Regions from separate parts of the Aeromonas sp. AE23HZ002T15 genome, predicted to be linked through region 1. Evidence: predicted binding sites of a transcription regulator. Region 1 holds the regulator's gene; each other region holds the start of a gene.
The links. Region 1 encodes sigma-54, which starts transcription at its own class of promoters, with help from an activator protein. Its sites were predicted from a motif close to TGGCACNGTTTTNGCTT; they were not measured.
Positions count from the first base shown of each region.

Region 2: a site for sigma-54 is predicted at 3,324-3,340, ahead of ACT5M9_RS09115 (ammonium transporter). Genes of this name have one in related genera too.
Region 3: a site for sigma-54 is predicted at 3,027-3,043, ahead of flgA (flagellar basal body P-ring formation chaperone FlgA). Genes of this name have one in related genera too.
Region 4: a site for sigma-54 is predicted at 3,758-3,774, ahead of flhA (flagellar biosynthesis protein FlhA). Genes of this name have one in related genera too.

Region 1 is NZ_CM201342.1:2,986,107-2,991,814, reverse strand. Features, by position in the region: gene ACT5M9_RS13920 (BglG family transcription antiterminator) at 1-1,377, shown strand, start outside; gene npr (PTS phosphocarrier protein NPr) at 1,390-1,662, opposite strand; gene rapZ (RNase adapter RapZ) at 1,678-2,544, opposite strand; gene ptsN (PTS IIA-like nitrogen regulatory protein PtsN) at 2,584-3,030, opposite strand; gene hpf (ribosome hibernation promoting factor) at 3,033-3,320, opposite strand; gene ACT5M9_RS13895 (RNA polymerase factor sigma-54) at 3,341-4,780, opposite strand; gene lptB (LPS export ABC transporter ATP-binding protein) at 4,847-5,572, opposite strand; gene lptA (lipopolysaccharide transport periplasmic protein LptA) at 5,585-5,708, opposite strand, start outside.
Region 2 is NZ_CM201342.1:1,981,702-1,987,409, reverse strand. Features, by position in the region: gene ACT5M9_RS09125 (fused MFS/spermidine synthase) at 1-1,892, shown strand, start outside; gene ACT5M9_RS09120 (VOC family protein) at 2,603-2,971, opposite strand; gene ACT5M9_RS09115 (ammonium transporter) at 3,484-4,908, shown strand; gene rlmD (23S rRNA (uracil(1939)-C(5))-methyltransferase RlmD) at 5,204-5,708, shown strand, end outside.
Region 3 is NZ_CM201342.1:997,993-1,003,700, forward strand. Features, by position in the region: gene ACT5M9_RS04520 (flagellar hook assembly protein FlgD) at 1-356, opposite strand, end outside; gene flgC (flagellar basal body rod protein FlgC) at 372-791, opposite strand; gene flgB (flagellar basal body rod protein FlgB) at 791-1,189, opposite strand; gene ACT5M9_RS04535 (CheR family methyltransferase) at 1,252-2,076, opposite strand; gene ACT5M9_RS04540 (chemotaxis protein CheV) at 2,095-3,006, opposite strand; gene flgA (flagellar basal body P-ring formation chaperone FlgA) at 3,241-3,846, shown strand; gene flgM (flagellar biosynthesis anti-sigma factor FlgM) at 3,942-4,256, shown strand; gene ACT5M9_RS04555 (flagellar protein FlgN) at 4,253-4,669, shown strand; gene yfcE (phosphodiesterase) at 4,694-5,236, opposite strand; gene ACT5M9_RS04565 (peptide ABC transporter substrate-binding protein) at 5,233-5,708, opposite strand, start outside.
Region 4 is NZ_CM201342.1:1,216,672-1,222,379, forward strand. Features, by position in the region: gene ACT5M9_RS05490 (MinD/ParA family protein) at 1-181, opposite strand, end outside; gene flhF (flagellar biosynthesis GTPase FlhF) at 183-1,601, opposite strand; gene flhA (flagellar biosynthesis protein FlhA) at 1,618-3,720, opposite strand; gene flhB (flagellar biosynthesis protein FlhB) at 4,146-5,276, opposite strand; gene fliR (flagellar biosynthetic protein FliR) at 5,357-5,708, opposite strand, start outside.

The sequences.
Region 1 (5,708 bases):
TTGCAGGGCCTGCTGCCGAACCTCTGCCCCAGCAAGACACTGGAAATCATCGGCAACCGGATCCACGCCCAGCTGGGTCGTCATCAACTCAGGCTGGCCGATGAGAGCCTGCAGCAGCTCACCATCTACTGTGCCGTGGCCCTGCTGCGCCAGGCGGCTGGCCATGAGCTGCTGACCTTTAGCAGCGAGGATCTGACCGCCCCCCTCACCGCCGTGGCCCGCGACATCTATGGGGAGCTGCCCACCCTCACCCGGCCCGGGGAGCCCGAGGTCAATGGCCTCGCCATCCAGATCCAGGCCCGGCTCATTACCGACACCCCGCAGCTCAGCCCGGCCATGGCCGCCGAGAGCGCCCAACTGGTGGAACACCTGCTGGAGTACATCCACCAGCATTATCCCTATGATCTGCGTCACGACAGCCAGCTGCACAACGATCTGCTGGCCCATATCAGTGCCATGCTGCTGCGGATCAAATATCAGATAGGCAGCCACAACCCGTTGGCGGATCACATCAAGCAGTACTATCCCCTCGCCTATGACATCACCCTGGCCGCCATCTCCGAGTGGATCAAGCAGACCCCCTATCACCTCACCCATCACGAGATAGGCTACCTAGTGATCCATATCGGGGTCGGGCTGGAGCGCCACTATGACATCGGCTACAGCCGCCCCTCCCAGGCGCTGCTGCTGTGCGATGCCGGCAATGCCACCTTCCGGGTGCTGGAGGCGAGGATCAAGCGGGAATATCCCCAGTTGCAGCTGACCAGCCTGGAATCGGTGCGGGACTACGAGGGGCTGGCGCGGATCGAGCAGGATTTCGTCATCAGCACGGTCAAGGTGAGCGAGAAGAACGTCCCCGTGGTGCAGGTGACCCCCTTCCCGGCCCAGTATCAGCTGGAGCAGCTCGGCAAGCTGGTGCTGGTCGATCGCACCCGCCCCTATCTGCTCGACAAGTACTTCGATGCCGACCACTTCATGGTGGTCACCGAACCGCTCAGCCAGGCGGCGCTGTTTGATCGTATCTGCAGCCAGCTGGAGGTGGAGGATCTGGTGGAGAACGGCTTTCGGGGGTCATTGCAGGAGCGGGAGCACATCGTCTCCACCATGCTGGGGGATGGCATAGCCCTGCCCCACTCCCTCGGCCTGCTGGCCCGCCGCACCCTGGTGTACACAGTCCTGGCGCCCCAGGGCATCGACTGGGGCAATGGCGAGACCGCCACCCTCATCTTCCTACTGGCCATCGCCAAGGCGGACTATGAGGAGGCCATGGGCCTCTACGATCTCTTCCTGACCCTGATGAACGAAAAAGCCAGCAAGAACTTGCTGGCCTGTCGCAGTTTCGCCGGTTTCAAGGCGCTGGCGCGCACCGGCTCCTAGTCAGAGAGACGCCTACTCCTCGTTGAAGCCCGAGGTGAAGAGCGCCACCACGGCGGCCAGGGCCTCCGCTTCCTCCGGCCCCTCCACCTGTACCTCCACCTGCTTGCCCTGGGCGGAGTCCAGCATCAGCAGGCCGATCACGCTGTCCGCATCGGCTTCGACCCCGTCCTCATTGCGCAGCAAGACGTGGGCATCGAAGCCCTGCACCAGCTCGAACAGCATCATGGCCGGTCTGGCATGGATACCCAGCTTGTTTTTGACTTCTACCGAGGCGGAAACAGTCATCTGTGCATCCTTTTGTCAGGCTTGCGCCGAGCGCTTGTCCAGGGTGCGGTGGCGGATCTGCACGTTCTTGCCGAGCAGGCGGAACGCGCTCGCCAGCCGTTCGGCGATGAACACGGATCTGTGCTGGCCGCCGGTACAGCCAATGCCCACCGTCACATAGCTGCGGTTGTTGCGCTCCAGATGGGGCAACCAGGTACCCAGCATGTTCTCGATCTGCTGGATGAACAGCATGACATCAGCCTGGCTGGAGAGATAGTTGGCCACCGGCTCGTCCTTACCGGTAAAGGGCTTGAGCTCGGGGATCCAGTGGGGGTTCGGCAGGAAGCGGGCGTCGAACACGAAGTCCGCATCCTTGGGGATGCCGTACTTGAAACCGAACGACTCGAACACCAGCACCAGCTCGTTCTCTTTCTTACCGAGCACCCGGGTCTTGATGAGCTCGCTCAGGTCGTGAATGCTGAGGTTGGTGGTGTCGATGCGCAGATCGGCGGTGGAGGAGAGCGGCGCCAGCAGATGGGTCTCCTCCCGGATGGCCTCGTCCAGCGACAGCTTGTTGCGAGACAGGGGGTGCAGCCGGCGACTCTCGCCATAACGCTTGAGCAGGGTCGTATTGTCCGCATCGAAGAAGAAGCTGGAAAACTCCACCCGCCCTTCATTGCGAACCTGGGCCAGCAGGTTCTCCAGCCGATCCGGTTCGGTGGGCAGGTTGCGCACGTCTATGCTGACCGCCAACTTGTCGTACTGGCTCTCCACCGAGACGATCAGCTGGGGCAGCAGATTGACCGGCAGGTTGTCTACGCAGTAGTACCCCAGATCTTCCAGCACCCGCAGGGCGACCGTCTTGCCGGAGCCCGAACGACCGCTTACCACTATTAATTGCATCTTGTCCCCTCACGCCAACCTGGCCGTGCCGCTCCGGCATCAGGCCGAGGTCATGATCTGATAGAGTTCTTCGTCACTGGTCGCCTGGCGCAACTGGCGGCAGACGGCCTTGTCACCCAGCTTGGATGCCATCAGGGAAAGGGTCTTGAGATGCTGCTTGCACTCGCTTTCCGGCACCAGCAATGCAAAGAGCAGGTCAACCGGTTGATTGTCGATCGAGTCGAAAGGGATGGGTTCGGAGAAGGTCATCAACACAGCCGTCGGTGCAAAGGCATCGTCGATCCGGCCATGAGGAATGGCAATACCGGCACCGATCCCGGTACTGCCCATTTTTTCCCGCGCCAGCAGGCTTTCAAACAACACCTGACGGGAGGTGCCGAGGCGCTCTGCGGCCAGTTCACTGATGATCTCGAGAGCGCGTTTCTTGCTGGTACAGGGGACCGCACTCTTGGTGCAGTCCCGACTCAGTATGTGTTCAAGTTGCATAGTTATTTTTGATTTAACTTATCTTTATGCTTGATAATCTGTCTGTCCAGCTTATCCAGCAGGGTATCAATCGCAGCATACATGTCGGCATGCTCCGAGTTGGCGAACACCTCGCCTCCGCTGACATGCAGCTTGGCTTCGGCAATCTGGTTCAGTTTTTCGACGCTCAACACCACATGCACGTTGTTGATATGGTCAAAGTGACGCTCGAGTTTGGCAAATTTGTTGTTCACATAATCACGCAGAGCTTCGGTAATCTCGACATGGTGTCCGGTCAGGTTAATTTGCATAACGTCTTCCTTTTGTTTGCCTAAACCAGGCGTTTGCGCTGATTGGATGGCGGGATCAACAAGGATTCACGGTACTTTGCGATCGTGCGTCTCGCCACCATAATACCCTGTTCGGCCAGCAAATCCGCGATCTTGCTATCACTAAGCGGCTTGGCGGGGCTTTCCGCCGTCACCAGCTTCTTGATCAAGGCGCGAATAGCGGTCGATGAGCACTCTCCTCCTCCTTCCGTATTCACGTGACTGGAGAAAAAAAACTTCAGTTCAAAGATGCCGCGAGGCGTATGCATGTACTTCTGGGTCGTCACCCGCGAGATGGTCGACTCGTGCATCTCCACCGCCTCGGCAATGTCGTTGAGCACCATGGGCTTCATGGCCTCTTCCCCATACTCGAAGAAGCCCTGCTGCTGTTCGACGATGCAGCTGGCCACCTTGAGCAGGGTGTCGTTCCGACTCTCCAGGCTCTTGATAAACCACTTGGCCTCCTGCAGGTGGGAGCGGATGAACTGAGTATCCGTGCTGCTGCGCGCATTGCGGGCCATGGCCGCATAGGTCTCGTTGACGCGAATGCGCGGCGCCGAATCCGGGTTGAGCTCCACCACCCACTTGCTGCCTTTCTTGACCACGGAAACATCCGGGATCACGTATTGGGATTCACTCTGTATGACGCCGTTGCCGGGTCTGGGCTCCAACTGCTGGATAAGGTCCAGCACTTCCTTGAGGTCGCTCTCCTTGAGCCGGGTCTTGCGCGCCAGGGTGCGATAGTCACGGTTGCCGAGCAAATCCATGTGCTCGCTGATCACCTCCCTCGCCTCGTTGAGCCAGGGCAGATCGGACGGATACTGGCCCAACTGGATCAGCAGGCACTCCTGCACGGAGCGGGCGGCGATGCCGAGCGGATCGAAATGCTGCACCCGCTTGAGCACGGCTTCGACCTCATCCAGTTCAACTTCTACCTCTTCACTGCTGACTGCAGCCTGAATATCCTCGAGAGATACCGTCAAATACCCGGATTCGTCGATGGCGTCGATGATGGCGAGGGCGATGGCGGCATCCAGATCGCTGAACGGCGTCAGCCGCATCTGCCACAACAGATAATCCTGCAGGTTTTCGGTGGTTTCCCCCTGATAGACGCTCTCCTCCCCATCGTGGATGGGGCCGGCGCTCTGGGCCGTCCCGGCCGAGTAGACCTCGTCCCAGGTCGTATCGACGGGCAACTCGTCCGGCATCTTGTCCTGCGCCATGGCGTCGCTGGAATCCAGCTGACTGGCGTCGGCCACCTCGGTCGGATTGGTTTCCTGCGCCTCGCTCTCCTCTTGCTCCAGCAAGGGGTTGTTATCGAGCGCTTGCTGAATTTCCTGCTGGAGTTCCAGCGTGGAGAGCTGGAGCAGACGAATCGCTTGTTGTAATTGTGGCGTCATGGTCAGGGACTGACCGAGACGCAACTGTAATGTCGGCTTCATCTACGTCGGGATATCCTTATGTTCAGCGAGGCAGTCACCTAACAAAAATGAGGGAATGCCCCCTTACTATAGACTGAATTGATCGCCCAAATAGACGCGCTTGACCTGCTCATCGGCGAGGATGTCCGCCGGGGCCCCCTCGGCAATCATCTTGCCGTGGCTGACGATATAGGCCTTCTCGCACACATCCAGCGTCTCACGAACGTTGTGGTCGGTGATCAAGACCCCCAGGCCCCGTTCCTTCAGGTGCTGGATGATTTTCTTGATATCTATGACAGAAATGGGGTCAACCCCTGCGAAAGGCTCATCCAGCAGAATAAATCTCGGCTCTGCTGCCAGCGCCCGGGCGATCTCGACCCGGCGGCGCTCCCCCCCTGACAGGCTCTGACCCAGGCTGTCACGGATATGGGTGATGTTGAACTCTTCCAGCAATTGCTCGACCTTGTCTTCCCGCTCCTCGCTGCTCAACCCCTTGCGGGTCTGCATGACCCCCATCAGGTTGTCGAAAACCGACAGGCGGCGGAAGATGGAGGCCTCCTGGGGCAGGTAGCCGATGCCGTTGCGCGCCCGGATATGCATGGGCTGCAGGCTGATGTCCTGATCGTCTATGGTGATGAGCCCGGCATCCCGCTGCACCAACCCCACTATCATGTAGAAGGAGGTGGTCTTGCCAGCCCCGTTCGGGCCAAGCAGCCCCACGATCTGGCCGGTGCCCACTTCCAGGCTCACGTCACTGACCACCATGCGACGCTTGTAACTCTTCTGCAAGCCCACTGCTTTTAACACTGCCATGGCTGTTGTTTCCTACTTCTTCTGATCGGCGGGCTTGTCGAAATTCTCGACCTGATCCGGCAGGAACACCGTCTTGACGCGCTGGGTTGGCCCCTTGCTCTCGGCGATCATCTTCTGTTTGACGATGTCGTAGCGA
Region 2 (5,708 bases), 1.0 Mb from region 1:
TCGGTGCCTGGCTCTGGTATCGCCACGCCCGGCTCTCCCTGCCGACCATTTCTACCCCTGAGCCTGGGACTGCCTCGGCGCGCCTCGCTGTGCTGCTCTATTGCGTGGCCGGTGGCATCGCCCTTGGTTATGAGGTGGTCTGGAGCCAATCCATAGTGCAGTTCATGAGTACCCGCACCTTCGCCTTTGCCGTGGTGCTGGCTACCTACCTGACCGGCCTGATGCTCGGCAGCGCCCTCTACGCGCGCCGCGCTGAGCGTATCCACAGTCCCTGGGGGCTGTTCGGCCTGCTGATCACCATGGCCGGGCTGCTGGCGTTGTTGCAGGTGGCCGGTCTTGGCCGCTGGCTCGTCATGGCCCAATCCCAGTTGGAAGCCTGGACCCTGCAGCTGACCGGTAATGAGCTGGCTGGCATGTGCGTTCGCTTCCTCACGGTGGCGCTGTCCACTGTCTTTCTCCCCACCACTCTGCTCGGCGCCGCCTTCCCGTTAGCGCTGAAACTGGCGGCCACCAGCCAACGAGTTGGCCGGGATGTAGGCACTGTGGTCGCCCTCAACACCCTTGGCGGCATCGTCGGGGTGGCTTTGACCGGGTTTGTGCTGATCCCGCTTCTCGGTCTGGTGCGCACCCTGGCGCTGCTGGCCATGCTGGCAGCCCTGGTGGGCTGCATCGCCGCCTGGCAAAGCCAGGCCCAGGGCCGCTACCGTGGTGCCGTTCTCGCCATGACGTTGGCGACCCTGGTTATCGGTGTACTGACGCCGCCCCAGCGGTTGGCAGAGCTGCTGCCGGGGGCCAGAAACGGGCAGCTCGCTTACTACCACGAGGGTAAGGGGGGCACAGTGGCCGTCGTCACCCAGGGTCGTGCCGAGAAAAGCTTCAATCGTCTCTATATCCAGGGGGTATCCAATACCGGTGATGCCATGCCTTCCCTGCGCTACATGCGGCTGCAGGCGCTGCTGCCCCTGCTGATCCATGACGAGCAGCCAGAATCCGCTCTGGTGATTGGCTTTGGCACTGGCATCACGGCCGGTGCCATGCTGCGCGACCCGGGCCTGACCCGCCCCGTGGTGGCCGAGCTGCTGCCAGAAGTGCTGGAAGCCGCGCCCCTGTTCAAGGGCAATTACGATGCGGTGCGGGACTCTCGCCTCGACATCCGCCTGCGCGACGGGCGACGGGAGCTGCTGCGCAGCGACGAGCGCTACGATCTCATCACCCTGGAGCCGCCACCCCCCTCGGCGGCCGGGGTGGTGAATCTCTACTCCCGCGACTTCTATCGGCTGGCAGCCCGCCGCCTGCATAAGAGTGGCCTGCTGGCCCAATGGTTGCCGCTGCCTACCCAGAACATCGAAGAGAGCCGTGCGCTGGTGCGCAGCTTTATAGAGGTGTTCCCCCACGCCACCCTGTGGACCACTGAGTTTCACGAGATGCTGCTAATTGGTTCCCTCGAACCGCTGGTGCTGGATACGCCGCGGATCAGCGAGCGCTTCGCCCGGCCCGAGGTCGCAGCCGCCCTGGCCGAGGTCGGTATCGACAGCCCGGCCGCCATGCTGGCCACTTGGGTCACGGATCGGGACGGTTTGCTGCGCTTTGCCGGCAAGGCCCTGCCCGTGACCGATGACTGGCCCCGCATCGAATACGCCCCTTGGGTCAGGCGCAACGAGATCACCCGGGTGCTGCCAGAGCTGCTGGCCCTGCGTACCCCGCCGCCCCTCGTCCATGCGGACGCGGCGTTTGGGGCTGCCGTGGAGAGCGAATGGCAATCCCTGGATCACTTCTACTCGGTGGCTTTTTACGCCTACCAGGGCAATCGCAACGCCTGGGCACGCGGTGTTGGCCAGATGACCCCGGCAGAGCGAGTCAACCCCTACTACCGCTGGTTTATTGGAGATTAATCTCTACGAAAGAAATCCACCAAGCTAATCCATAGATTGGCTTGGTGGTTACCTGTTGCTTGGGTAGGGGGCTTTATCGTCTATTGGAAGTAATCTTCAAAGCCACTAACCACAGACTGCGCAAATTGCACATTTCTCTGCGCACTGGAACTGCGCAAAAACGAAATACAACGGACAGACCAATATAGGATGCTCGAGGCGTGGCAAGGCCTGGGGAGGAGATGAGGGTTCTGGAGATTGCGCAATTGCGCAGTTCTGCGCAAAACGAAATACATCGGCGCGAAGTAGAACACCGTGAGTATGAAACCAGTGAAGGGTGGGCATATAGGGAACTGACCTCTACCCAGAGGCTCTTGGTGTTGCCGATGATCTGACCCGACATTTCGGCAGGGCAGACCGGTACGCCGGTGACCAAATCTAGGGGGCGTTTACCTGGATGGCCCGGCCCCTCACCGCACCCTGTATAGGGGTAATTTCCCCGGGACAGGGAAGGGGCTTGCCCCTGAGATATCCCGCACTGATTCGAGGAGGCAGCAACCACTGCCACTGATGTGGGGGTATTTTTGGGGGTATAAGTAAAATCCACATCCAGATTTTTCCTTTAAAATCATACTAATAAATTCACGATTCGATAGAGACCCCGGCACCATCCAATTTCATGACAAAAGGCCATCCTCAGGGATGGCCTTTTGTTTTTCTGCACCCGCCGCTCAGTCGATGTTCTGGGCGATGCGCCACAGCACGCCGGACGGGTCATAGAGGCAAAAATCCCGCATCCGCCACGGCTGGGTGACTATCTCGGTGACCCTGACGCCGTAGCGGGCGGCGACGCCGCTCTCATTCACATGGGTCCACCAGGCCGCCACGTCTTCCACCAGGATATGCATCATGAAGTGTTCGGCCAGGTTCTCGTGGCAGTGGTCCTGCAGCAGGAAGCTCACCTCCCCAAAGTGGAAGTAGGCGACACCGCCGCCGTCCGAGGCCAGGGTGAAGCCGAGATCCTGATAGAACTGCCTGGACAGGGCGTAGTCGCGGGCAGGCACGAAGGCCTTGATTTCGGTGATGTTGAGATTGGTCATGGAGGCCTCTGGCGATGACGATTAGGGGATGGTGGAGCAAGGGGTGAGCCCCAGCCAGTATCACCCGGATCGTCTCGTGCTCGCCAGCCTCCCCCTGCCCGTATGGGGGCCGGGGCTAACATCGCTGCAGTGCATCAGGCATCAGTGCTTTGGTGAATCAGTACCTCGGCAACACCTGCCGCCAGCCCAATTCATCTCCGCATTCTGTGACCCCGTCCCATCTTGGTGCGGCCCCAGGCGGCTGCACAGCGGGAGTGCGATCCCGTTCCTGTTTGTGGCCAGGCTGCGCCATCATGGTGCATCACTCGTCCAGCCTCATTTCAAGGTATTGAAATATAAGAATTATATTTTTTGGCCTGCTTTATGCTTTGAAGCAATCATGTCGCCATGATGATCCCGCCGGGATCGGCAGAGGGGCAATACCGGTTTGACGATGTGAGTAAATAGCCAGTTTGACATTCATATCAGGAAATGGACCCGGACAGGTGCCGGGACGACAAGGAGAGGGCTGTATGTTCAAGAGACTCGTAATGACTGGCCTGCTGGCGCTGGGCGCCACCATGGCCGCCCCCGGTTGGGCCGAAGAGGTGGCCGCGCAGGCCGATGTGGTGCAGGCGGCGGCCGTTACCATCAACAAGGGCGACAACACCTGGCTGATGGTGGCCGCGACCCTGGTGATCCTGATGTCCATCCCCGGGCTGGCCCTGTTCTACGGTGGCCTGGTACGGGCCAAGAATATGCTGAGCGTGCTGATGCAGGTGTTCACCCTGTTCTGCCTCATCACGGTGCTCTGGGTCGTCTATGGCTACTCCCTGGCCTTCACCGAGGGAGGCGCCTTCTACGGCTCCTTCGACAAGGTGTTGCTGATGGGGATCACTCCCGAATCCATCGGTGCCACCTTCAGCAAGGGGGTGGGGATCAGCGAATTCATCTTCGTGGTGTTCCAGGGGGCCTTCGCGGCCATCACCTGCGGCCTCATCGTCGGCGGCTTCGCCGAGCGGATGAAGTTCTCGGCGGTACTGCTGTTCGCGGTGATCTGGTTCACCTTCGCCTACATCCCGATGGCGCACATGGTGTGGTACTGGGCCGGCCCGGATGCCTATACGGATGCGGCCGCCGCCGAAGCGGCCGGTGCCACCGCCGGTTACCTGTTCCAGCACGGCGCCCTAGACTTTGCCGGCGGCACAGTGGTGCACATCAACGCGGCGGTCGCCGGTCTGGTGGGGGCCTTCATGGCGGGCAAGCGGGTGGGCTACGGTCGTGATCCCATGACCCCCCACAGCCTGACCATGACCATGATAGGGGCTGCCCTGCTCTGGTTCGGCTGGTTCGGCTTCAACGCCGGCTCCGCGCTGGAAGCGAACGGTACCGCCGCCCTGGCCCTGATCAATACCTGGGTGGCACCTGCCGCGGCCGCGCTGTCATGGACCTTCGCCGAATGGCTGATGAAGGGGCGTCCCTCCCTGCTGGGGGCGGTATCGGGTGCGGTCGCTGGTCTGGTGGCCATCACCCCGGCGGCCGGTTTCGTCGGTGTCGGTGGTGCCCTCATCATAGGGCTCTTGAGCGGTGTCGCCGGTCTGTGGGGGGTGCACGGTCTCAAGCGCCTGCTGGGGGCCGATGACAGCCTGGACGTGTTCGGCCTGCACGGGGTGTGCGGCATCCTCGGTGCCGTGCTGACCGGGGTGTTTGCGAGCCCGGATCTGGGTGGGACCGGGGTCTGGGACTATGTGACCAACCAGGTGGCCGAGGGCTACTCCATCCTGACCCAGGTGAAGATCCAGGTGATCGGCGTGCTGGTGACGGTGGCCTGGACCGCCCTGGTCTCCGCCGTGGCCTACAAGGCGGTGGATCTGCTGGTGGGCCTGCGGGTGAAGGAAGATGCCGAGCGCGAAGGACTGGATGTGACCAGCCATGGCGAGAAGGCCTACAGCTTGTAACAGAAGCTCCCATTGAGAAGCTTGCCGCCGGGCGCTGCCCGGCGGCTTTTTTATTCCCGGCGTTTCGTATCCCGTCGTCGTCTCTTCGGTTCTTCCAAGTCTCGCCTCGGCTGTTGCCCGGGGGCGGCCCGAAGCGCTCCTCCCCTCTCATCGCGAACGTCTCTTCATCTGCGCAACGACGCGTTTTTATGCCTGCATTTTGTGTGGATCTCCGCTAAACTCTGCCACCCTTTATTCGGGGTAGCCGGGCTTGCCCTGTTTCCATCCTCTTTTACCTATGCCTTCGGAGCCGCTCATGCCGTTAGTGGGACACCAACATCAGATCGATATTCTGGAACTGACCGACAAAGGGGATGGCAAGGGACGCCTGTTCGATCGCCCCCTGTTTGTCGAGGGGCTCTTGCCCGGTGAGCAGGCGCTGGTGGAACTGACCGAGGTCAAGCCGAACTACCTGCACGGCAAGCTGGTGGAGCTGACCCAGCCGTCCGCCGATCGGGTGCCGGATTTTTGCCCCAACACCGAGTGCGGTGGCTGCCAGGTACGCCCCCTTGCCTATCCGGCCCAGCTGGCGCTTAAGCAATCCCTGGTGCAGGGTGCGCTGGATCAGGCCGGCCTGGTGACCCAGGTCAACCCCATCCTCGGTATGGACAGCCCGTTTGCCTATCGCAACAAGGCGCAGTATGCGGTGCGTGGCACAGACGCCGGCGCCGAGATCGGCTTCTATCGCAAGCACTCCCACGACCTCATCACCGCCGACGACTGCGCGGTGCAGGACTCCCTGCACGTTGAGCTCAATGCCC
Region 3 (5,708 bases), 2.0 Mb from region 1:
ATCACACCCGAGATGTTCTCCCCCTTCTCCAGGTAACCGGTATTGGAGGGTATCAACACGTTCTGGCCCACCAGGGCCGACGCCTGCAGCGCCTGGCTGGAGGTCATCAGGCTGTTGAGACTCTCCATCTGGGTGGAGAGGCTGCTGATCCCCTGGGAGGTCGACATGGATGTCATCTGGGACAACATCTGGGCGTTATCCACCGGCTTGAACGGATCCTGATAGGAGAGCTGCATGGTCAGAAGCTTGAGGAAAGACTCCTGATCCAGCTCCTTTTTCTGGGTGCTGGTGTTGGCCGTACTGGTCTGGTTCGTGGTCCGGTTGACCCCCAGCAGGCTGTCGTAGGTATCTGCCATCTATGCGCCCCCTTATCAGGACTTGCCGAGGCCAAGGGTCTGCTGCAGCATCTTCTTGGCTGCATCGGCGACCTGGACGTTGGTCTGGTAGCTGCGGGAGGCGTTGATCATGTCCGCCATCTCTTCCACCATGTTGACGTTGGGCTTGAAGATGAAGCCGTCCTTGTCCGCCATGGGGTGATTGGGGTTGTACTCCTTGAGCAAGGGGGCATCGCTCTCGACTATGCCCTTCACATCCACCCCGACCGAGGCCTGCTTGTCGGACATGGCCTGATCCAGCTGGGCGGCAAAGACTGGCCGCCTGGCATGGTAAGTTTTTTCCACGCTGGAGCTGACGCTGTCGGCGTTGGCCATGTTGCTGGCCACCGTGTTGAGGCGAACGGACTGCGCGCTCATGGCAGAGCCTGCAATGTCAAAGACCTTGAACAAACTCATTACTGTTCTCCTTTCAGCGCCTTGAGCAGGCCGCTTATCTTGCCGTTCATGAACTCGAGGGAGGCCTGGTACTCCAGGCTGTTGCGCAGGAACTCGCTGCGCTCCTCCTGCACATCCACGGTATTGCCGTCACCGGTATCCGGTTGCAGGGGGTTGCGGTACTGGGTCGTGCCCGGGGCATCCATCTGCAAGGCGAAGTGTTTCTCGCTGGTGGTGGCAAGACCGAACCCTTGCTGGCTCTGGGCTTGTTGCAACGCCTGTGAGAAATCGATGTCCCTGGCCTTGAAGCCCGGGGTATCCGCGTTGGCGATGTTGCTGGATAGCACCTCGGCACGCTTGGCGCGAACGCTCAGCGTGTACTGGTGAACCCCAAATGCCTTGTCGAATGAAATTGCCATAGCACACCTCCTGCTTCACGAATGTTTAGCAAGAGGTGTGCCAAAGAGGGACTAGAAGGGTGTTATTTGACTTTGTAGACGATGCCGGGGTTGCAGCGGATCATCTCGAACTTGTCGGTGAGGCCGGCCAGGGACTCCGAGGCTCCCAGCATCAGATAGCCGCCAGGATTGAGGCTGCTGGCAAACTGGTTGAGGATCTTGGACTTCACCTCGGGGGCGAAGTAGATGAGCACGTTGCGACAGAAGATGATGTCGAACTTGCCGAGCAGGCTGTAGCTCTCCAGCAGATTCAGGGGGCGGAAGCTGGTCAATTTTCTGACACGCTCCGACACCCGCATCTTGTTGTCACCGCAGGGCTCGAAGAACAGCCGCTTGCGCTCGGGGGAGAGGCCTCGGGCCAGGGCCAGGCTGTCATAGACCCCCTCCTTGCACTGGTTGAGCATGGTGCTGGAGATGTCGGTGCCCACGATCTGCACCCCCCCCGGCAGGGTACCCGGCCGCTTGACCTGCTGCTCCAGAGCCGTCATGGCGATGGAATAGGGCTCCTGGCCGGAGGAGGAGGCGGCAGACCAGATCTTGATGGGACGGCCGCTCTTGCCCAGTTCGGGGAAAATCTTGTCGCTCAATAACTGAAACGGATAGGTATCGCGAAACCACAGGGTCTCGTTGGTGGTCATGGCGTCCACCACGGCCATCTTCAGCTCCCGCTCCCGGATCCCCATGGAACGGGTCACCAGTTCAGACAGACTCTCGATACCAAACTGAGTCATCAAGGGCGACAGGCGGCTCTTGACCAGATACTGTTTGTTGTCACCCAGCACGATCCCGCTCTGTTGCGCCAGAAAATTGCTGAATTGTTTGTATAAGTCGTCCGAAAGTGTCTTCATGCAGTTTTTTCTTCTTTATTAGAGTGCGCCTTGTACGGCCTTGGCCAACTCATCCGGCTGGAACTTGGCGATGAAGTTGTTTGCACCAACCTTCTGAACCATGGCCTGATTAAACACCCCACTGAGGGAAGTGTGCAGAATAACATGCAAATCCTTGAGTGCGGGATTGTTGCGGATCTCGGCGGTGAAGGTGTAACCGTCCATCTCCGGCATCTCGATGTCCGAGATGACCAGGGCCAGCTGATCCAGGATGGGCCCCTGCTTGGCCATCTCCAGCAGCATGTTGAGGGCCTCACGCCCGTCCTTGGCCAGCACGCACTGCACGCCGATCGCCTCCAGCGCCCGCTGCACCTGCTTGCGCGCCACCGAAGAGTCGTCCGCCACCAGCACGGGACGGCCATGGGGATTGCGCTCCACGCTGGCATCCACCAGCTCGGCGCTCACCTCGGTGGAGACCGGCGAGATCTCGTTCAGGATCCGCTCCACGTCCAGAATTTCCACCAGCTCGCCGTCCACCTCAGTCACCGCCGTCATGTAGTTGATGCGACCGGCCCCCTTGGGAGGTGGCAGGATGGACTCCCAGTTCATGTTGATGATGCGCTCGACCGAATGCACCAGGAATCCCTGAATGGATCTGTTGTACTCGGAGATGATGATGAAGCACTTGGAGAGATCCTGGATGGGGCGCTTGCCCATCGCCATGCTGAGATCGATGACCGAAATGGTCTGGCCACGGATGTGAGCCACCCCGCGGATGCAGGAGTTCAGCTTGGGCATGACGGTCAGGGGAGGACACTGCAGCACCTCGCGCACCTTGAAGACGTTGATGCCAAATCTTTGACGTCCGTTGAGACGAAACAACAATAACTCCAGCCGGTTTTGCCCCACTAGCTGGGTACGTTGATTGACCGAATCGAGAATACCCGCCATAAACACTCCCTAAAAACGCTTGGCATTAATCATGCATATGTCTTCGCATACAGGCTGGCGTGCGTCAGACTCTTGTTGTCTGGGCTGCCGAATTCTGCAGCAAGCATAGTTAACTACGGTGGTATACGTGAACAGCTTATCGACCGGCAAGCAAAAATGATTAGTAGACTTTTCCTCATCTTACTGCCCTTTTGCGGCCTCTCTCAGGCCATGGCGTCCGAGGTCACCCAATACCTGCAAGAGCAGGCACAGGAGTTCGTGCTCGGCCAGCTGGATATCCCCCTGGATGCCCAGGCTGAGGTGACCGCCGCCTCCATCGATGAACGCCTCCCCTTGAACCGCTGCGAAGAGGCGCTGACCATCTCCTTCCCCGGCAAGATAGAGATCCGCCGCAACACCACCGTCTACCTCAAGTGCGAGGGGGAAAAGCCCTGGGATCTCTACCTGCCGGTGCGGGTCAGCATCCAGAAACCCTATGTCACCGTTTCGGTCCCCGTGGCCAAGGGGGATATCCTGAGCGAGGGCATGCTGACCCTGGCCTATCAGGATCAGACCCTGATCCGCGGCGACTATCTCAGCGACCCCGCCCCCCTCATCGGGGTGCGCAGCAAGCGCGAACTCAAACCGGGCCAGCCCATCCGCCTCACCCAGGTGTGCGTGGTGTGCAAAGGGGATCAGGTCACCCTGAGCGCCGAAAACAGCAGCATGCAGATCAAAACCATGGCCCGAGCCTTGCAAGATGGCAGCTTCGGAGACATGATCAGGCTCGTCAACATCCGCTCGGGCAGGCAGGTACAAGGCAAGGTCGATGCCGTCGGCTCGGTGGTGGTCACGTTCTGATTGTTTTGTTAATGATCCGATATTTTTTTCTAAAGTTCTGACCGCCGTCACCGATAACCAGATAAGCGAACAGCAAAGCAGACGAAGGTAACCCTATGGCTATCAACAATATCAACAACTTGGCTAACAGCCGGCTGCAAAATAATGCAACCAGCACCGCCAACAAGTCTACGACTTCGGCCGAAGGCAGCCGCGCGACCCCCGTCAAGGCTGACTCTGTCTCCTTGACCAGCGAGGCACAGCAATTGCAACAGATGAGCAAAACCCTCAACACCGTCTCGACCGGCAACGAGAGCCGCGTCGAGAGCCTGAAGAAGGCCATCGCCAGCGGTGAATACAAGGTCGATAGCGAAGCCGTCGCCAAGAAGATGTTCAGCTTCGAAGCGGATCTGGATAAACGGCTCGGATGATGGACCTGCCTTCGCTGCTCCGCGCCCAGGACGACAACCTCTCCCAGATGCAAGGCGTACTGGCAGAGGAGTTTGACCTGCTCAAACAGCACAGGGCACTGGCCCTGCCGGCCCTGGCCGAGCGCAAGCAGCAACTGCTGACAGCCATCGAAGCCCTGGACAAGACCCTGGCCGAGCAGCCGGATCTGCGCCAGCAGCTCAGCGCCTTCCCCGCCCAGTTGCAAGCCCTGCAAAGCAAGCTGGATGCCTGTCAGGAGCAAAACGACCTCAACGGCCGCCTGCTCGAACTCAGCATCATCTCCAACCGCCGTCTGGCCAGCTTCCTCAGCAAGCTGAGAGACAGCAGCTCCCTCACCTATGACGCCAAGGGCAACACCCGCTCGGGGACGCGCTCCCTCGGCATCAAGGCCTGATAGCCCCTTTTCTTCCTCTTACCGTTACAACGCCAGCCGCATCAGCTCTGCCCCATCGGCGCAGCCGTGAATACTCAGGATGCCATCTTCGTAACGGCCATAACTTGCCGCCCACTCGCCCCGCGGGAAACAGACAGACCCCGGATTCATCAGCACCAACTCTCCCTCCCGTTTGAGCACTGGCAGGTGGGTGTGGCCGCTGATGAACAGGCTGCCCGCCGGCAGGGGCACCGCCTCCGGCTGATAGAGGTGGCCGTGGCTGACGAACCAGCGCCGCCCGTCCACCAGCAGCTGGTTGTAGGGCGCAGTAATGGGGAAGTCGAGCAACATCTGATCCACCTCGGAGTCGCAATTGCCCCGCACCGCCATGATCCTCGGCGCCAGCTGGTTGAGCCGCTCGGCCACCGCCGCCGGGGCATAGCCCTCGGGTACCGGATTGCGCGGACCGTGGTTGAGCAGATCCCCGAGCAGCAGATAGTGATCCGGTTGCCAGGGCTCTAGCCGCGCCAGGGTCGACTCCAGCGCCGGCAGGCTGCCGTGCAGGTCGGAGATGATGGCTATCTTCATGGTGCGCTCCCTTCCTGTGCCACAGACGGCTGGCTGAAATAGAGATCCTTGGTGGCGATGGATCCCTTGAGATTGCTGCTCGGCAGGCCGTGCAGGGAGGGATCCACCAACCGCATCTGGTTGTAGTGATAGACGGGAATGGCGGGCATCTCCTCCATCAGCAGCCGCTCGGCCTGATGGTAGAAGCCGTTGCGGGCGTTGCCATCCAGGCTGTCCGCCGCCTGTTGCAGCAGGGCATCGAAGGCGGGGTTGCAGTAGCCGCTCTCGTTCTGGGGATCCTGACAGCGGAAACTGCCGAGCATGGAAGACGGCTCGACATAATCACCAAACAAGAATGACCTGGCCAACATGAAATCACCGCTGTCCTTCGCCACCTGGTAGGCGTTCCACTCCATGTTGTTGAGCGCCACCTCCACCCCCAGGGGCTTCCACATGGCGGCCACCGCCAACGCCAGCTTCTTGTGATTCTCCG
Region 4 (5,708 bases), 1.8 Mb from region 1:
TGGCCAGACCCAGGTCGGCATCCAGTACCATCACCCGCTTGCCCTGGGCGGCCATGGCGCCTGCCACGTTCAGGGTGACGTTGGTCTTGCCCACGCCCCCCTTGCCTCCGGACACGGCGATCACTTTCACTCTATTGTTTTGACGCATTTTGCGCAGACCACTCGCCTGATCCATATACATGTTACTCATAAAACTCCGAATCCTCGGTCTCGCCAAAGCCCGCTCCCCAGAAATAGGGGTCTTCCGCTTCCCGCTCCAGCGAACCCATGGCGGCGCCGACCAGCAGCGCCGCATTGGCAACTTGAATATCTTCCGGCACCCGCTGCCCGTCGGTGATGTAGCTGATGGGCAGCGCATTCTGAATGCATACGTTGATCACCTCCCCCAGATTCAGGCTCTCGTCGAGCTTGGTCAGGATGCAACCGGAGAGCGGGATACGCCGGAAGTGATCCACCGCCTCCTGCATCACCCGGCGCTGGGAGGTGGCGGACATCACCAGATAGCTGCGAATGCGTACCTTGGCATTCTTGACCAGGGTGTCGAGCTGTTCGGTCAGGCGGATATCCCGCTGCCCCACACCGGCGGTGTCGATGAGCACCAGCCGGCGATGGCGGAACTGGTAGAGCGCACTGGCCAGCTCCTCGGCATCCCGCACCTGGCGCACCGGGCAACCCATGATGCGACCATAGGTCTGCAACTGCTCGTGGGCACCGATCCGGTAGTTGTCCGTGGTGATGAGGGCCACCTGCTCGGCGCCGTACTTCATGGCGAAGCGGGCGGCCAGCTTGGCGATGGTGGTGGTCTTGCCGACCCCGGTCGGGCCGAGCAGGGCCACGGCACCGCCCTGACGCAGGATGTCATCTTCGCTGATCTTGAGCTGGGCCGTCAGCACCTCGGCCAGCTGGGCCATGGCCTGATGGATGGGCATGTCTTCCGGGATGAGGCCCGCCAGCTGATCGGCGAAGGCGTCATCGAAGCCCATCTTCTTGAGCTCCTTGATGAGCAGGGCTCGCATCGGTTCACGGCGCTCCACCTCCTGCCACATCAGGCCTGAGATCTGGTGCTCCAACAGCTTGCGGATGCTGGCCATCTCCTTGCGCATCCCCTCCATCTCCTGATCCCGCTGCGGGGCCTGAGCCGGACGTGACGGGGAGGCGGGACGGGGCCTCGGCTTGGCGGGCTCGGGGGCAGTCCCCCACTGGCCCTGTTCCGCCAGGGTTTTGGGGGCGGCGCTGGCCGACACCAGACCGGCAGACTGGTTGCTTCCCCTCTCCCCCGCCGGATTGGCGGGGTTGAGCTTCTGCTGGCGCGCCAGCAGGGCAGCCAGGGTGTCGGCGTAATATTCGTTCTGCTCCTTGGGAGCCTGGCGCGTCATCTGCTTGCCCGCAGACGAGATATTGACGCTCTCATCGTTCAACTGACGGCGAACCGGCGCATCTTTAGGCCCGGGTACCTGGGACTGATAATCGACAGCGGCGACTATCTCCACCCCACCGGTGACCTTCTTGTTGGACATGATGACAGCATCCGGCCCGAGAGTCTCCTTGACCTCGGCCAGCGCAGTACGCATGTCTTTGGCAAAAAACCGCTTAATCTTCACCCGTCATCTCCGCTAACTAGCCCTGTCCTACCGCACTGACGATGCGGATTTGCTTGTCATCAGGGACTTCCTGATAGGACAGGACGCGCAATCCAGGAATGGCATTCTTGACAAATTTCGCCAGGGTATTGCGCAGAATCCCCGATGTCAGAAGCACGGCCGGTTGGCCTTCCAGTTCTTGTCGTTGAGTGGCTTCCACCAGGGAGCGCTGCATCCGCTCCGCCAGTCCCGGCTCTATGCCGGCGCCATCTCCCCCACCTGCTTGCAGGGATTGATGCAATATACGTTCCAATTCTGGTGATAGTGTGATCACCGGCAGCTCGGGCTCGGGGCCGGCGATCTCCTGCACGATGAGCCGGCGCAGGGCGATACGGCAGGCGGCCGTCAGCACTTCCGGATCCGGGCTGCGGGGCGCATATTCCACGAGGGTCTGCAGGATAGTGCGCATATCGCGAATTGGCACGCCTTCATTGAGGAGATTTTGCAATACCTTGACCAGGTTGCCCATGCTGATCACCTCGGGAACCAGGCCTTCCACCAGCTTGCTCTGGTGCTTCCCTATCATGTCCAGCAGCTGCTGCACCTCGTCATGACCCAGCAGCAGGGCCGCGTGGCTGGAGAGGATCTGGCTCATGTGGGTGGCGACCACAGTCGCGGCGTCCACCACCGTGTAACCCAGGGTCTGGGCCTGGGAGACCTGCTCCTTGGCGACCCAGACCGCCTCCAGCCCGAAGGCGGGATCCTGGGTGGCGATGCCCTGGATCTGGCCAAACACCTGACCCGGGTTGATGGCCATCTCCTTGTCGTGATAGACGGTGGCCTCACCCGTGCTCACCCCCATGAGGGTGATGCGGTACTGGTTCGGGGCGAGATCCAGGTTGTCCCGGATATGCACGGCGGGCACCAGGAAGCCGAACTCCTGGGAGAGCTTCTTGCGCACCCCCTTGATCCGGTTGAGCAGCTCGCCCCCCTGGCTCTTGTCCACCAGCGGGATGAGCTGATAACCCACCTCGAGGCCGATCACATCCACCGGCATGACGTCATCCCAGCTCAGATCCTTCTGCTCATGGGGCTGATCCGCCGCCTGTGGCAACAACTCGCCACTGGCTACCTTGGCGGCACGCAGCTTGTCACGGCGCAGCAGCCACCAGGCACCGACCGCGGCGATGCCGCCGAGGCTCAGGAAAGCCAGATGGGGCATGCCGGGCACTATCCCCATCAACAGCAGGATGCCGGCGGAGATCACCAGGGCCTTGGGATTCTCGAACAGCTGGCCGAGCACCGCCGTGCCCATGTCCTGATCCGTGTTCTGACGGGTCACTATGATGGCGGCGGCGATGGAGAGCAGCAGGGAGGGGATCTGGGCCACCAGGCCGTCACCGATCGCGAGCAGGGTGTAGACCTGGGCCGCCTCGCCGAAGGTGAGCTGGTGCTGCACCATGCCGATGATGAAGCCGCCGATGATGTTGATGAAGAGGATCATGATGCCGGCGATGGCATCCCCCTTCACGAATTTGGAGGCACCGTCCATGGAGCCGTAGAAGTCCGCTTCCTGGGTCACGTCCTGACGGCGCTTCTTGGCCTCCTCCTGATTGATGAGGCCGGCGTTCAAGTCCGCATCGATGGCCATCTGTTTGCCGGGCATGGCATCCAGGGTGAAGCGGGCGCTCACCTCGGAGATCCGGCCCGCACCCTTGGTGACCACCACGAAGTTGATGATCACCAGGATCATGAAGACGATGATGCCGACCGCATAGTTGCCACCGATCACCACGTTGCCGAAGGCCTCGATCACGTGACCGGCGGCCGCGGTGCCGTTGTGGCCTTCCAACAGCACCACCCGGGTGGAGGCGACGTTGAGGGCGAGACGCAGCAGGGTCGCTATCAGCAAGACGGTGGGGAAGGCGGCGAACTCCAGGGGGCGGCGGGTGTAGACGGCCACCAGCAGCACCACGATGGAGAGGGCGATGTTGAAGGAGAACAGGATGTCCAGCATCAGGGGCGGGATGGGCAACACCACCATGCCGAGGGAGGCGAGCACCAGCAACGGGGTCCCCACCCCCTTGCCAAGCAACCACCTGTACTCTTTTAAACGGCCCAATCCTGCCTTGAATCCCATCGTTGTTCTCAACTATCGACTGCCAGTTGGCGGATTAAAGCAAACATCAAGCCAAAAGTTCAATCAGTTGATATATAAGGATTTTATTTTAAAGCTGTCAGAAGTTCGACGTTGGTGAAATATGCAGCATGGGAAGGGCCAGGACGGACAGGTGCAGATATTGGCAATCCGGAAGACAGGCTGGCAAACCATGGTGGCTCATCTGCAGGCGCCATCAGGCAAGCACCTACGCAGCAATGAGGGTGATGGCGGCGCCAACGTCGACACGCCAGGGGGATCGGCAACCCTTCGGCGATCGGGAACGGGCGGAAATCGCGGCCAAAGCGGAACCTCTGGAGCTGAGGGATGCGAACCTCTAGACCCTGACGGCACAGGGTGACAGTGACCCTGGATGCTCGTTCGACGCACCGCCAGGAAGGCAGGCGCTACTTGCGAAACTCCGGCGGGATCGGCAGATCCTTGGCGATGGGGGTCGGGCGGCGACCGCGGCCACGGCGGAACTTCTTGAGCTGATAGACGTAGGCCAGTACCTGGGCCACGGCGGCGAACAGTCCCTCCGGGATCTCCTGCCCTATCTCGGTGGCATGGAAGATCGCGCGGGTGAGCGGCGGCGAGGCCATGATGGGTATATCGTACTCCCGGGCGATCTCCCTTATCTTCATCGCCACCTCGTCCGTGCCCTTGGCCAGCACCTTGGGGGCCGCCCCCGGCTTGCTGGCGTCGTATTTCAGCGCCACCGAGTAGTGGGTCGGGTTGGTGATCACCACGTCCGCCTTGGGCACATCCCCCATCATGCGGCGCATCGCCATCTGCATCTGCAACTGGCGGATCTTGCCCTTGACCTCGGGCTTGCCCTCGCTGTCCTTGAACTCGTCCTTGATCTCCTGCTTGGTCATCTTGAGCTGACGAGTGTGGTTCCAGGTCTGGAAGGGCACGTCGATGGCGACGATGGGGATGAGGGCGCAGCAGAGGATGATCAGCATCCAGAGCAGCAGATCCAGGGCGTCTATGATGCCGCCGGGAAAGCCCTCGAGGGAGAGATTCAACAGGTGATTGAACTGGCTGGATAGCATCCACCAGGCGAACAGGCTGATGAACACCACCTTGGCGATGGATTTGAGCAGCTCCACCAGGGATTGCACCCCGAACATCCGTTTGAGGCCACTCAAGGGGCTCAGCTTGCTCCACTTGGGCATCATGGCCTCGGAGGAGAAGTTCATCCCCCCGAGCAGGGTATTGCCGACGAAGGCGGCGATGGCCACCAGCAGAAACAGCATACCCAGCGGCTGCACCAGCTCCCACAGCAGGGTCGGCAGCATGACCCCCATGGCATTGGGATCGAACACCTGCTCCCGCTCCAGGGTGAAGCCGGTGGTGAGCACCTTGACCATGGCCCCCGCCAGGCTCTCCTTGATCATCAGGAGACCAAAGACGGTGGCCAGCAGGACGCTGGCGGTTCCCAGCTCCTTGGAGCGCGCAATCTGCCCTTTTTCCCGGGCTTGTTGCAGTCGTTTGCCCGTGGGTTGTTCGGTACGTTCCTGATCGGTATCAGCCATGCTGACCTCCGAGGCTGGCCATTCCTGGCGGCATGCCGCCCAGGCCGGCCATCAGGACGAAGGGGATGCCCTCAGTGCACTCAGCCATTCTGGCCCCCGAAACAGCGCACATCGATCAGCTCGCAGCTGGTCTCCTGCACCCGCTCCCAGATGGCTTCGAAGTGCCCCATGAAGCCCCCTATGGTGAGCCAGAGGATGAAGAGACCGGACATCATGCTGACCGCGAAGCCGATGCTGAAGATGTTGAGCTGGGGGGCGGCCCGGGTCATGACCCCGAACGCGAAGTTGATGAGCAGCAGCGCGACTATGGCCGACAGGGCCATCACCAGGGAGGCCTGGTACATGACCCCGAGGAAGCTTATCAGGCTGCGGATAGCGGGCAGGGAGAGCCCGCTGTCCGACACCGGCAGGGTCTCGAAGCTCAGCACCACC